Haloferula helveola: one gene and its partners. The protein of the gene in region 3 interacts with the protein of the main gene of each other region in a pairwise test. Links are inferred from orthologs where the notes say so. Each region holds a gene or a part of one and is shown on either strand. Other genes may lie near its edges.

What was found.
Region 1: the proteins of HAHE_RS19070 (region 3) and ftsA interact in binary tests that used the Escherichia coli proteins (3 or more experiments, as listed by UniProt). The link is inferred for Haloferula helveola from one-to-one orthologs.
Region 2: the proteins of HAHE_RS19070 (region 3) and HAHE_RS04730 interact in binary tests that used the Escherichia coli proteins (3 or more experiments, as listed by UniProt). The link is inferred for Haloferula helveola from one-to-one orthologs.

What each region holds. Positions count from the first base shown.
Region 1 is NZ_AP024702.1:1,366,152-1,370,868, forward strand. The notes cover bases 1-2,937. They hold ftsA (cell division protein FtsA), read right to left. Parts: upstream 2,101-2,937; coding sequence 901-2,100; downstream 1-900. Other genes in these bases: HAHE_RS04730 (cell division protein FtsZ), read right to left, coding at 1-886; HAHE_RS04740 (cell division protein FtsQ/DivIB), read right to left, coding at 2,108-2,937. Also shown: more of HAHE_RS04740, read right to left, coding at 2,938-3,082; HAHE_RS04745 (D-alanine--D-alanine ligase), read right to left, coding at 3,086-4,009; murC (UDP-N-acetylmuramate--L-alanine ligase), read right to left, coding at 4,013-4,717. UniProt on the Escherichia coli protein: Essential cell division protein that assists in the assembly of the Z ring. May serve as the principal membrane anchor for the Z ring.
Region 2 is NZ_AP024702.1:1,362,921-1,367,594, forward strand. The notes cover bases 1,781-4,674. They hold HAHE_RS04730 (cell division protein FtsZ), read right to left. Parts: upstream 4,118-4,674; coding sequence 2,444-4,117; downstream 1,781-2,443. Other genes in these bases: HAHE_RS04725 (response regulator transcription factor), read right to left, coding at 1,781-2,230; ftsA (cell division protein FtsA), read right to left, coding at 4,132-4,674. Outside these bases: metH (methionine synthase), read left to right, coding at 1-1,163; more of HAHE_RS04725, read right to left, coding at 1,151-1,780. UniProt on the Escherichia coli protein: Essential cell division protein that forms a contractile ring structure (Z ring) at the future cell division site. The regulation of the ring assembly controls the timing and the location of cell division.
Region 3 is NZ_AP024702.1:5,032,518-5,037,106, reverse strand. What follows is about bases 1,165-3,973. They hold HAHE_RS19070 (rod shape-determining protein), read left to right. Parts: upstream 1,165-1,959; coding sequence 1,960-2,988; downstream 2,989-3,973. Other genes in these bases: HAHE_RS19060 (hypothetical protein), read left to right, coding at 3,817-3,973; mreC (rod shape-determining protein MreC), read left to right, coding at 3,008-3,820; HAHE_RS19075 (ParA family protein), read left to right, coding at 1,165-1,725. In the rest of the region: HAHE_RS19080 (DEAD/DEAH box helicase), read right to left, coding at 1-490; more of HAHE_RS19075, read left to right, coding at 931-1,164; more of HAHE_RS19060, read left to right, coding at 3,974-4,410; HAHE_RS19055 (peptidoglycan D,D-transpeptidase FtsI family protein), read left to right, coding at 4,416-4,589. UniProt on the Escherichia coli protein: Forms membrane-associated dynamic filaments that are essential for cell shape determination. Acts by regulating cell wall synthesis and cell elongation, and thus cell shape.

The DNA of each region.
Region 1 (4,717 bases), 3.7 Mb from region 3 along the record:
CACTCGGGGGCACGTGTTTGCCAAGGCTCTCCATCAGCAACTCGATCTCGAAAAGCGTGAGGTCCTCGCCGCCGCAAAGGTGCACCAGCACCGACTGCGCGTCCTTGAGAAGGGCGCCTTGATCGAGAAGCGGACTGGCCAGGGCGTTGCGCAGTGCCTTCTGCGCCCGGTCCTTGCCCCGGGCGATGCCGGAACCGAACAGACAGCGCGAACGGGTCGTCCGCAGCGCACTCATCAGGTCGTCGAGACCGATGTTGATCAGGCCCGGTCGCACGACCAGACGGATCACCGCCTTGATGCTCTCGGAGATCATCCGGTCGGCCGCGGCGAACGCCTCGTGAATCCCCTGCTTGGCCAAAACCAGTTCGCCCATCCGGCTGTTGTCGAAAGTCACCAACGCATTGGAGAGAACCGCCAGTTCGTTCAGCGAGGTCTCGGCCTGCTCACGGCGACGCCGACCTTCGAAGACGAACGGCATCGTCGCGAACATCACGACAAAGGCCCCTTCCTCACGGGCGATCCGCGCGACGATCGGTGCCGAGCCGGAACCGGTGCCACCACCGAGACCGACGCAAACAAACACAATCTTCCGCCCTTTGAGCGAGGCGCGGATCTCATCCTCGGCTTCCAGCACCGCCTGATGGCCAAGCTCCGGGTCGCCCCCGGTTCCGAGCCCCTTCGTCAGGTTGCGTCCAAGCTGGATCCGCTCTCCGGCCACCGAGCCGGAAAGCGTGCGGATGTCGGTGTTGAGGGCGAGCAGTTCGGCGCCGTCGAGACCGTCGAGCGCGACGCGGTCGAGCATGTTGGCACCAGCCCCTCCGAGGCCGACGATTTTGACGGATGACGTCGGGATGACGTTCTGCGGGTCGCGTGGGAATTCGATCATGGCAAGGGTGTGGGTCAGCGGGCGAAAGGCCAAATCTTACGCAGGAAGCCGCGCTTCGGCGACCTCTCGCTTTCGACAATCTGGGCGTATCGGATGAGTCCGAGGGCGGTGGTGAACTGGGGGTCCTTGAAACTGGCTTGCACGCCGCTCAGTTCGGGCGGCTCGGGACGGTAGATATCCCGGCGGAAAATATCGTGCGCGAGCTCGCCAAAGCCGCGCATCAGGCTGGTGCCACCGGCGAGGAACACGCCGGTGCCGATCTTGTCGACCGATCCGTCGGGCAGGCGCTTGAGCAGCAGCCCGAGGGTCTCCTCAAGGCGCTGGCGGATGATATCGTTGAGCAACTGGCGCTTCACCTCGGCCTCGGCGAAGCCTTTCTCGTCGCCCACCTTGACCACCCCGACCGAACGGGCGGCGTCGCCGGAGGCATCGCCCTCGCGGACCTTGAGGAGCTCCGCCTTCGAGAAGGGCAGGCCGGTGACGAGGTGGATATCGTTGGTGATGTGATCGCCACCGACCGGAATGCATCCGCTGGCCTCGATCATGCCATCGACGTACAGCGCGTAGTCAGTCGTGCCGCCGCCGATATCGATCACCAGCGCTCCCCGGTCACGGGCCTCACGATTGAGAGCCACCTGCGCGGTCGCGATCGGCGAGAACACGAGGTCGTCGACATCCAGCGGCATCTCCCGCACACACTTGATCTGATTTTCGATCCGCGAACGGATGCCATGCACCACATGGTAATCCGCTTCCACGGTGCGGCCGGTGAGACCCACCGGGCTGCTCGCCTGATGAAAGCCATCGACCCCGAACCGGCGCGGCACATGGTGAAGATAGACGTGATCCGGGGGAATGGTGACCGCACGCGCGATCTCCTTCGCTTCGCGAACATGGTCGGCGTCGATCGTGTCCTCGCTGTCCGGCAGGCGGAAACTTCCCTGGTGGTTTACTCCTTGGATGTGTGAACCGGTGACTGCCAGGAAGACGCTGCCGATCTCGACGTCGCTCGCGTCCTCCGCCTTCACCAGCGCGTCCTTCACGCAGGCGCGGACCTGGGGAAAATCATAGATCTCGCCCTTCCGCACGCCGACCGACTTCGACTGCCCGACTCCGAGAATCTTGACCGAGCCGTCCGACTTCACCTCACCGACCACCATGCAGATCTTGCTGGTGCCGATTTCGAGTCCGACGTGGATCTTGGTTCGTGCCATGGAGGGGTCAGCGTTCGAGGAGTTGGCGAAGGTCGGCTTGTCCGGCGGACTCGGGCTCGGGTTGCAATTGCGCTTCCTCTACCGGGATTGCCCGAGGAGGCGCGACTTCGTGGAAAGTCACCGGCTGGTTGCGCCGCCCGACCAAGACGATCGTCGCGATCCGGTCCCCTTTTTCCCGCGCATGTTCCATCGCGGCAAGCAAATCACCCATCTGCCGTTCGAGGTCACCGTGACCGAAGGTCGCTTCGATGCCGTCCCGGGTCGTCAGCACACAGCCCCAATCCTTGTGCAACCGGATCGAGTCGATCCAGCCGGAGGCCTCGGGTAGCATCTCCTCGGCAACGCGGTAAAGGCGAAGCAGCCGGTCGAAGTCGGTATTCACCAGCTTCTCCCCCGGAACAAGGGCCTCGCCGCCATTCCTCAACTCCATCACCGGAAGATCCAAGGCACTGTCGAAATCCCCTTCGGGGCACGGGAACAGCCTGCCCGCCCGATCGATCATCAGCCCCCGGTCCCGCCCCCTCGGAGGCACACCGAGCTGCTCGCAAGCGATCCACAGGAACGGCTCGCGCGCCTTCACCCGGATCACCAGATCTCCCGGAAACTCGCGGGTGACACTCGCGTTGGAGATCTCGGGCAAGGCGACCAGACTGGCACGGATCTTGTCGGGGTCGCAATCGAAGAGGCTGCCGGACAGGTCGATGCCGGTGACTTCCAGCAGGCGGATCTCATCGATCGCGGGATTGTCGTTGAGCACCAGATGCTGGATCCGGAACTCGTCATTCTTCAGAAGGCCCTTCTGCACCCCGAGCCAGATCCCCCATCCGGCCGCGACAATGAGCGCCGCGAGCAGCGTGTAGCGGATCAGCGAGAAAACCGCGCGGCGGAAGTCGTGCCAGAAAATCCGCGGCGACATCACGCTCGCACGCAGCACCTTCACCTGGCGGCGCTGGCGGACTCGTGATGTGCGGCGTTTGAACATGGCTTATCGGGCTCCGAGGTTCAGTGAGATTTCGGCGATACGGATGCAGAGATCGGCAAAGGGAATCCCGTGGGCGGCGGCCGACTTCGGAAGCAGGCTGGTTTCGGTCATACCCGGAATCGTGTTGGCCTCGAGCACGAAGGGATTGCCGTCCGCGTCGAGCAGCACGTCGACCCGCGAATAAACCTCGATGCCGAGCGAGCGATGGCCGGCAAGCGCCGCATCCAGCACCCGCTGCGTGGTCTCGGGATCAAGGTCGGCCGGGCAGTAGTAGTCGCTTCCCGCCCCACCGCCGAGCCACGGATACTTGTTCTTCATGTCGTAGAAGCCGTCGCGCGGGGCGATGTGGACGATCGGCATCGCCACATCATCCAGCACCCCGACGGTCAGCTCCTTCCCTTCCACGAACTGCTCGACCAGAATCTCGTCTCCATACTTGGCGGCTTCCTCCATCGCCGGCATGGCCGCGGAGGCCTCTCTGACGATGCTGACCCCGACACTCGATCCCTCGCGCGGCGGCTTGACCACGAACGGCGCCTCGAACGAGGGCAGGCGAGGCCCGCCGGACACGTCAACGATCTCGGAGGCAGGTGTCGGAACACCTGCGGCGACAAACCGCGCTTTGGCGAGATTCTTGTCAAAAGCAACCCGGCTGCTCGCCGCTCCGGCTCCGGTGTACGGGACTCCCCGTTTTTCGAGAATGTCCTGCAACTGTCCGTCCTCGCCGAAGGTCCCGTGGATCACGTTGAAGGCGAGCCCGGTAGCGTCCGGCAAGACGAAGTCCGGACCATGCACATCGACCGGCACCGCATCGAGACCGGCCCCCTGCAACGCGGCAACGACCGCCTTGCCCGACGCCAGCGAAACCTCGCGCTCGGAGCCCGGTCCGCCCATCAGCACGGCGATTTTCAGTGATTCCGGCAACATGGTCTAAAAGGTGGGTTCGTCTTCACCGATGATCTTCACCTCGGTCTCAAGTTCGATGTTCCGTTTCATACGCGCCTGCCCGCGGATCCGTTCGATCAGTCCGAGCACGTCGCCCGCCTTCGCACCGCCGCGGTTGACGATGAAGTTGCCGTGCTCGGCGGACACCTCGGCCGGACCTTCGCCCGTGCCTTTCATGCCCAGCTCGTCGACGAGCATACCGGCCGGCACAGCCTCCGGGTTCTTGAAAATGCAGCCGGCGCTGGCAGCGACCGGCTGGGTGGCACGACGCTTGGCGCGGGAATCGTCCCAGCGCTGGCGGATATTCTCGGCCGTGTCGGGTTCGCCGGAGAAGACCGCCTTCAGGGCGAAATTCCGTCGGAGTTCGGGCACGTTGCGGTAGAACGACTCAACCTCATCGCGACTCCGGGTGACGATCTCCCCATCCTCGCCGAGCAGCGTCACGCTGACGACCTGGTCGAAGGTCTCGACGCCCATCGCCCCCGCATTCATGCGCAGGGCGCCACCCACGTTTCCGGGAATGCCTTCCATCCACTCGAAGCCACCGATGCCGGCCGCTTCGGCCACACTCGCCACCTTTTTCAGGCGCACTCCCGCACCGGCGACGACGTGACCCTCCTCATCCACATGGCAGTCGTTGAATTCGCCGCCCTTCGGATGGATCACCGCACCGCGGATGCCGCCGTCGCG
Region 2 (4,674 bases), 3.7 Mb from region 3 along the record:
CGGTCAAAATCGCGCCGCACTACAGCGGCCCGGTGGTTCACGTGCTCGACGCCTCGCGCTCCGTGCCGGTGACCACCTCGCTGCTCTCCGAGGACGGCCGCGGTAAATTCGTGGCTGACAACGAAGCGCAGCACGTGACGCTGCGTGAGAACTTCAACAAGAAGGACAAGCCGACGGTGTCGCTCGAAGAGGCCCGCAAGAACGCGCCGCAGTTCGACTGGTCCGCCGGATCACCTGCCGTCCCGTCGTTCACCGGCACCCGCGTGATGGACGGACAATCACTGCGCGAACTCTCCGAATACATCGACTGGACGCCGTTCTTCCATGCTTGGGAGCTGCGCGGAGTGTGGGATCGCGAAACCGAGACGCTCAAGACCCGCAACGAAGGCGGAGCGGCACAGGCTCAGGAACTGTATGCCGAAGCGAAGGAACTGCTCGAGCAGATCATTGCCGAGAAGCGCTTCACCGCCCGCGGCATCTACGGCTTCTTCCCGGCGAATGCCGAGGGCGACGACATCATCGTCTGGCAAGACGACACACGCGGCACCGAACGCGCGCGCTTCCACACGCTGCGCCAGCAAGTGGCGAAGGAGTCCGAAAAGCCCCACATGGCCTTGGCGGACTACATCGCTCCGGTCGGTGCCGCGAACGATTACATCGGCGGCTTTGTCGTTGGCATCCACGGTGCCGACGAGTGGGCGAAGGAGGTTTCGGAGAAGGAGACCGACCCCTACAAATCGATCATGATCAAGGCGATCGCCGACCGGCTCGCCGAGGCGTTCGCGGAGCTGCTTCACCACCGCGCCCGGGTCGAATGGGGCTACGAACGCCCGAACGAGTTCAACCACAACGAACTGATCAAGGAGAAGTATCGCGGCATCCGCCCGGCCCCGGGATATCCGGCCCAGCCGGACCACACCGAAAAGCCGGTCCTGTTCGATCTGCTGGAGGCCGCGGAAAAGACCGGCGTCACCCTGACCGAAAGCTGTGCGATGCATCCCGGAGCCGCCGTGAGCGGACTGATGTTCTCCCATCCGGAGAGCCGCTACTTCGCGATCAGCGAGCTACAGAAGGACCAGATCGAAGACTACGCGAACCGCAAGGGCTGGACCGTCGAGGAAGCCGAAAAGTGGCTCGGGCCGTGGCTCGGCTATGCCGGCTGACCGCCCTTCAGATCGAGGAACCGGCGAACCGCCGCGATCCGGTTCTCGACGCCGAGCCGCTGGAACACCGCCTCCAGGTGTTTCTCGACCGTCCGCGGGCTGATATCGAGGATGATCGCCGCCTCGGCGCTGGTCTTGCCTTCGGCGATCCATTCCATGATCTCGCGCTGGCGCCGGGTCAGGATCGCCTTCAGCGCTTCATCCCCACTCGGCAGGCTTCCGGACACCGGCATGATGAGAATGATCTCACCGTTCGCCTTCGGCATCGCGTAGCACGGCATCACGCCCCCGCCGAGGTCGATCTGGATCTGCTTGAACTGCGCGGTGACCGGATCCGTCCAGGCATCCATCAGTTCCATCCGATGGGCCATGTAGGCCTCTTCGGGCATGATCCGGAACGCCTCATCGAGCGCCCACCACTTTTCAGCCTGACGCACCGCCTCGTAGCTGAGCGGCATGATCTCCTTCTCGGAGTTCAGCTGCACGATGAAGATCGCGACCGGCGCCCCTGCCGAAGTGGTGAGAAGGAAATTGCGAACCGCATGCTCGACACTCTGGCTGCCGATGCGCTCGAGGACCGCGCGTGCGATGAACAGGACGGCATCGAACACCTCACGGTTCTCCGAGTTGAAGATTCCGTCGCGCTTGTAAGCAATCAGCAGCGTGGTCTTGCGGCAGCAGGTCGCAAGCTTGCCGAACAGCGCCTCAAGCATCGGCCTGCCTTCGTGCAGGATCTTGTTGAATTCGAGATTCGCATACTCCTCAGGATCGACAAAATCACTCGATGCCACACCCAGTTCGCCGGGGTCCTGCTGAACCACCTTGTCGAGCAGCGGGTGTTCCCCGTAGAGCCGGTTGAGGTCGTCCAGCCTCTCCCGACCGGTATCCGCAACCCGGCCCTGCCCGTAGATGTTCAGGATCTTGCCGTGGGAACAGGACTCGCTCAAGACGCAGGAGTCCGCGCCGATCAGAGGAGGAAGATCCTTCGACAGCAAAGTGGCGACCTCAGAAAAACTCCTCGCCGATTGCAGGGAGTTCGAAAGTTGGAAGTAGGCTTTACCTAGCACGGATCAGCAACGGGGGAAGTTCTGCGTAAGACTACGCACGATCCCGGTACGTATCAACACGCATTGTGGGAAAGCCCCAACGCTGACATGTTTCCCCCGCTCCGAGTGAGGAAGTTCCAACGATCTTCGCACCTGAGCGCTACAGTTTTCTTTGGGGGGAGACGGCTCCGTCGGACTTGTGCCGGCGGGGCCGTCCATTTTTGAGACGTTGGCTCACTTGCGCTTCTTTCGCAGGAATGCGGGAACGTCGAGATCCTCGCCTTCGAAAACACTCGGATCCGAGCCCTCGAACCGCCCTTTGGGGCCCCCGTCGAAGCTCAGCTCTGACTGAGACTTGCCGCTCTTCGGAGCGAATTCGTCCTCGAGGTCGTCGAGACCTTCTCCGAACAGATCGTCAGGCGCCGAGGCGAAATCATCCGTTTCCTCCTTCGACTTCGCGGGCCGGTCCTTGCGCCGCTTGGGCAGCTTGCTACCGACCGGCTTGAGCGTGAAACCTGACTCGGCGAACGGCGCGTCATCATCGTCATCCGGCTCGAGCCGCGGAGGCTCTTCTTCCTCCTTCGGTTCGGACTCCGCAAAGAAGCCGTCATCCTCCAGAGACCTCGGGGTATCGGGCTCTTCATCCTCCTCAACCTCCGGCTCTTCAACCTCTTCAGCGACCGGCTCGTCCTCGTCCTCCGGCTCGTCGGGTTCCTCTTCCGGTTTTTCCGGTTCCTCGATCTCAGGTTCGGCGACCGCCTCAGGCTCCGGATCCGGCGCCCACTCGGGCTCGGAGTCCTCCTCCATCTTGTCCTCGGGTTCCGGTTCGGGCTCCGGGTCCGGCTCGTCCTCCACCAGCGGCGACGCGAAGCCTACACTCGGCTCAAGACCGGAAGCCGACCTTTCGGCGCGCTCCATCGTCGGGCGGTCCCGCAGCCTTTCCTCCGGCAGCGAACTGACCAGTGTGATGCTCAGTTGGTCGTTCATCCCGGGATCGACCGCAGCACCGAAAAGTACATGAGCACTCGGGGGCACGTGTTTGCCAAGGCTCTCCATCAGCAACTCGATCTCGAAAAGCGTGAGGTCCTCGCCGCCGCAAAGGTGCACCAGCACCGACTGCGCGTCCTTGAGAAGGGCGCCTTGATCGAGAAGCGGACTGGCCAGGGCGTTGCGCAGTGCCTTCTGCGCCCGGTCCTTGCCCCGGGCGATGCCGGAACCGAACAGACAGCGCGAACGGGTCGTCCGCAGCGCACTCATCAGGTCGTCGAGACCGATGTTGATCAGGCCCGGTCGCACGACCAGACGGATCACCGCCTTGATGCTCTCGGAGATCATCCGGTCGGCCGCGGCGAACGCCTCGTGAATCCCCTGCTTGGCCAAAACCAGTTCGCCCATCCGGCTGTTGTCGAAAGTCACCAACGCATTGGAGAGAACCGCCAGTTCGTTCAGCGAGGTCTCGGCCTGCTCACGGCGACGCCGACCTTCGAAGACGAACGGCATCGTCGCGAACATCACGACAAAGGCCCCTTCCTCACGGGCGATCCGCGCGACGATCGGTGCCGAGCCGGAACCGGTGCCACCACCGAGACCGACGCAAACAAACACAATCTTCCGCCCTTTGAGCGAGGCGCGGATCTCATCCTCGGCTTCCAGCACCGCCTGATGGCCAAGCTCCGGGTCGCCCCCGGTTCCGAGCCCCTTCGTCAGGTTGCGTCCAAGCTGGATCCGCTCTCCGGCCACCGAGCCGGAAAGCGTGCGGATGTCGGTGTTGAGGGCGAGCAGTTCGGCGCCGTCGAGACCGTCGAGCGCGACGCGGTCGAGCATGTTGGCACCAGCCCCTCCGAGGCCGACGATTTTGACGGATGACGTCGGGATGACGTTCTGCGGGTCGCGTGGGAATTCGATCATGGCAAGGGTGTGGGTCAGCGGGCGAAAGGCCAAATCTTACGCAGGAAGCCGCGCTTCGGCGACCTCTCGCTTTCGACAATCTGGGCGTATCGGATGAGTCCGAGGGCGGTGGTGAACTGGGGGTCCTTGAAACTGGCTTGCACGCCGCTCAGTTCGGGCGGCTCGGGACGGTAGATATCCCGGCGGAAAATATCGTGCGCGAGCTCGCCAAAGCCGCGCATCAGGCTGGTGCCACCGGCGAGGAACACGCCGGTGCCGATCTTGTCGACCGATCCGTCGGGCAGGCGCTTGAGCAGCAGCCCGAGGGTCTCCTCAAGGCGCTGGCGGATGATATCGTTGAGCAACTGGCGCTTCACCTCGGCCTCGGCGAAGCCTTTCTCGTCGCCCACCTTGACCACCCCGACCGAACGGGCGGCGTCGCCGGAGGCATCGCCCTCGCGGACCTTGAGGAGCTCCGCCTTCGAGAAGGGCAGGCCGGTGACGAGGTGGATATCGTTGGTGATGTGATCGCCACCGACCGGAATGCATCCGCTGGCCTCGATCATGCCATCGACGTA
Region 3 (4,589 bases):
GCAGGTCCAGCCATGCATCGAGGTGGGCCACAAACGACTCCACGCTCACACTGACGCGACCCTCCCGCACCAGCTCGCGCACCGCACGCTCCCATGCCTCACCCGGACTGTCCGCGGGCAGTTTGCCAATGTGCCATTCATCCTTGTCGCACCGCAAAATACCCACCCCGCCGATCCAAGGCACCGCCGTTCCCGGATCCTCACCAAGCGACAGCACCACTTCACCGCCGACCAGCGAACTGTCGGCCAGCGGCAATGGAGGCATCGCGTCATCGGAAACCGTAACCGGGATCTGCTGCGATTCGACTTCGACCCGTGAGTGCCCGACGAGCGAATCGAGAAACTCCGCAATCTGCCCGTCCGACAAACTGAGCAGACCACCCTGTCCACCTCCTGACTCGGCAAGCCATACAGCGAGCCTCGTGTCGAATGCCTCCAGCGGCGCGTCGACTTCCACCAACCGGACCTGAAGACGGGATCTCGCCAGCATCTTTTCGGCATTGGCGGGAAACCCAACCCGGAACGCCCGGACATCGACGGGCGAGGCCGGCGTCGTCGACCGCTCCCCGGACTCGAGCTTGGGAGACTCCGACGCCATCAGCAACAGGGCCACCGCATGCGCGCAGACCTCGCCGGTCGAACGGTTCACCGCACAGCCGCACTCCACGGTCACGCCGCCATCCTCGCATCTGGCCACACACCGGAGTGCCCGCTTGCCTTGACGGAAGGTCCCGGTAACGAGCGAGCCACGACGCTTGAGATCCGGAGCGGCACCACGCGCCGCCAACGACTTGCCTTCCTTGAAGGCCTGCCATCCGACCTGTCCACGCAACCACTCTTCCGTCCAATCCATGCTTTGGTCCCCGATTTGTTTTGCCACCTCGGCGCTCGACCCGGAGACTCCTTGCCTGCTACGGGTGGGTGCGCCAGATGAAAGTCGTTGCGATCGGAAATCAAAAGGGAGGAGTCGGTAAAACCACAACGGCACTGAACCTGTCGGCCGCACTGGCCTTGCGGGGACAACGGGTGCTCCTGATCGACCTCGATCCGCAGGCAAACACGACGAGCGGGCTTGGCCTCGAGGTTGATGGCGACGATTCGGTCTACCCCGCCCTGCTCGGCGAAGCCGACGTTCGCGACAAGATCCGCGACTCGGGCCGCGAACGACTTTCCGTGATCCCGGCCCACATGGACCTGGCCGGCGTTGAGATCGAACTCGCCCGAAGCGACGACCACCTCGTCCGACTCCGCCACCATCTTCAGGGACTCAAGCCGAACGATCTGTTCGACTACTGCATCCTCGATACCCCGCCATCTCTCGGCGTGCTGATGACTTCCGCGCTCGCCGCGGCCGACGAGATCATGATCCCGCTGCAGTGCGAGTGGTTCGGCCTCGAGGGATTGGCGAAGATCGTGCACGTCATCGACCAGATCCGCGACTCCGGCGCCAACCCGGACCTCCTGCTGGAGGGTATCGTGATGACCATGTTCGACGGCCGCACCAACCTCGCCCGCCAGGTGGTCGAGGAAGTCGGGAACTACTTCCCCGAACAGCTCTATTCGACCGTGATTCCGCGGACGATCCGGATCGGCGAGGCACCCAGCCATTCCAAGACGATTTTCGAGCACGACCCCCAGGGAACCGGAGCCGTGGCCTACATGGCGCTCGCCGACGAGTTCCTCGCCCGCCACGGCCGACCGGTGGAGGTTGCGGCGCTACCCTGAGGGGCGCCGGCGCCTTGACCCGGTCATGGAGGTTCCGATTGCGCCGGAACCCCCTAGATATCATGGAGAAACAGGCATTCCCGCTTGACCGGCGAGTCGGGCGACGGCCATATTTTCGCCCCTCTCCCGGGTCTCCGGCAGAGGGATTTTTTCATACCTTCGGTGCCTCGCGGCCCGCCGCGATCCGGAGGAATCGCATTTGGCGGCCCGTCCGCCCACCTGACACCCACTAGAATGTTCTCACGCTTTTTCGGAAACTGGTTTTCCAACGATATCGGCATCGATCTCGGCACCGCCAACACCCTCGTCAACGTCAAGGACCAAGGCATCGTTCTCCGCGAGCCTTCGGTCGTCGCAGTCAAGGCCGGCACCAACGAAGTGCTGGCTGTCGGCGACGACGCCAAACGGATGCTCGGGCGGACGCCCGGCAACATCATCGCCATCCGCCCGCTGAAGGATGGCGTGATCGCCGACTTCCAAGTCACCGAGGCGATGCTCCGCCACTTCATCCGCAAGGCGAACAACAACCGGCGCAACAACCCGGTGGTCGTGATCGCGGTCCCGTCCGGCATCACCGAGGTCGAGCGTCGCGCGGTCTCCGAGTCCGCCGAACAGGCCGGAGCCAAGGCGGTCCACATCGTCGAAGAGCCGATGGCCGCCGCAATCGGTGTCGGGCTTCCCGTGATGGACGCATCCGGCAACATGATCGTCGACATCGGCGGTGGCACCACCGAGGTCGCGCTGATCTCGCTTGGCGGCATCGTTTACGCCCGCTCCGTCCGCACGGCCGGCGACGAACTCGACGAGGCCATCGTTTCCTACATGAAGCGGGCCTACAACCTGATGATCGGCGAACGCACCGCGGAGGACATCAAGATCCGTCTCGGATCCGCCGCGCCGATTCCCAAGGAGATCACCATGGATGTGAAAGGCCGCGATCTGGTCGCCGGTCTGCCGAAGACCGTCACCATCACCTCGCAGGAAATCCGCGAAGCGATGGCGGATCCGCTCGCCACGATTGTCGATGCCGTCCGCACGACGCTTGAACGCTGCCCGCCGGAACTTGCCGCCGACCTGGTGGACCGCGGGATCGTTCTGGCCGGCGGTGGCGCGTTGCTCCGTGGCCTCGACCGCCTGCTGCGCGAGGAGACCGGTCTTCCCGTCCATGTCGCCGAGGACCCCCTCAGCGCCGTGGCCGAGGGAACCGGCAAGATGCTGCAGGAACTCGACGTCCTGAAGCGCGTGACCAACAACTCGCGCTGAACCGGCTTCCGACGGTCGAATGAAGCCGCTCAATCTGCTGGCGCTGCTCCTGTTTCTCGCAGGTGCGACGTGGGCGCTCACCCGGAGCGAGCGGAGCGTGCGGGAGATCCAGGCCACCTACTATCGGGCTATCTCCCCGTTCCTGACCGTCGGGTCCACGCTCGAGGGCAAGGCCCGCGCCTTCCTCGACGAGGTCGAGCACTCGAAGATCTACGAAGCCGAAGTCACCGCGATGAACGAGGACTTCGGCCGCCTCAAACTGATCGAATCCCAGTTCCGGAAAGTCGAGGCCGAGAACGCGGCACTGCGTCGCGCCCTCGACTTCAAGGAACGAACCCGTTTCGACGTGGTCGCCGCCCGCGTGACCCGGCGCCAGCCGGCATCATGGTGGCAGACCGTCGAGATTGATCGAGGCGACGAGTCCGGAATCGCCACCGCCTACACGGTGGTGACCGACCGCGGCCTCGTCGGCAAGATCGACCAACTCGGGGAGCACCGCTCGACGGTGATCCTGCTCACCGATGAAGCCTGTCAGGTTTCCGCGAAAGTCGAAGGCAGTCCCGAAGTCGGGATCGTCCAAGGCCAGCGGGAACAGTTCGGCGGAAGCCCGATGCTCCGCCTCCGTTTCCTTTCCCGTGATGCCCGCGTTCGCGAGGGTATGCGGGTCTTTTCGACCGGCCGCGGCGGCCTTTTCCCTGCCGACCTCCTCCTGGGAGTCGTCGAGCACGTGGAGCCTGGGCCGCTCGCGACGGAGGCGCTCGTGCGTCCGTCGGTCGACTTCCAAAATCTGGGAACGGTGTTCGTACTCACCCCTCAGAAGGAAGAATCGTGATCCGCTACACCTTGTCGCTCATCGCGCTCGTCCTGCTGGCGGTCATCATCCAGCAGTTCATCCCCGCCCTCACACCGCTGTTCGGCTCGCGGCTGATGCTGGTGCTGCTCGTCTTCCTCTGCGCCTCGAGCACGGTGCCCGCGCCGGTGATGCTGATCCTCGCCTTCGTCTGCGGGTTTCTTCACGACGCCGAGAACGCGCTCGGTCCGCACGGCGGCGACCCGGAGGTCTACAACCCCGGCGTCGAGCAACTGCGCTTCGGCTACTCGATCGTGCTCTACGGCCTGATGGGCTACCTGATGCAGGGCATCCAGCCGCTTTTCCGCCAAGGCAAGTGGCAGTTCTCGGCGATCCTCTCGGGCATCGCCGTCTTCCTCTACCTCCTCTCCGAATTCCTGCTGATCAATTTCGTTCGGGGTGACTTCACGTTCTCCCGCTCGACCTTTTTCAAGATCACGTTCACCTCGAGCCTGACGATGCTGTTCTCGCCGCTCGTGTTCTGGCTGCTCTTCCGCATGGCGGAATGGAGCCACTACACGATCCGCTTTGACGGCCTCAAAAAGCAAAACCGCCGCGCCACGGCGTTCTGATCGAAATGGAACCGCGCCAAAGCCTCCGCATCATCCTCCTGACCGCCCTCGTGCTGGTCGGGTTCGGAGCCCTGCTGTCGCGACTCTACGACTTCCAGATCAACCGCCGCGCCCACTACCAGGCGCTGGTCCCCGGCGACCGCGAGGTCACGGTCCGGGAACCGGGTATCCGCGGCGCG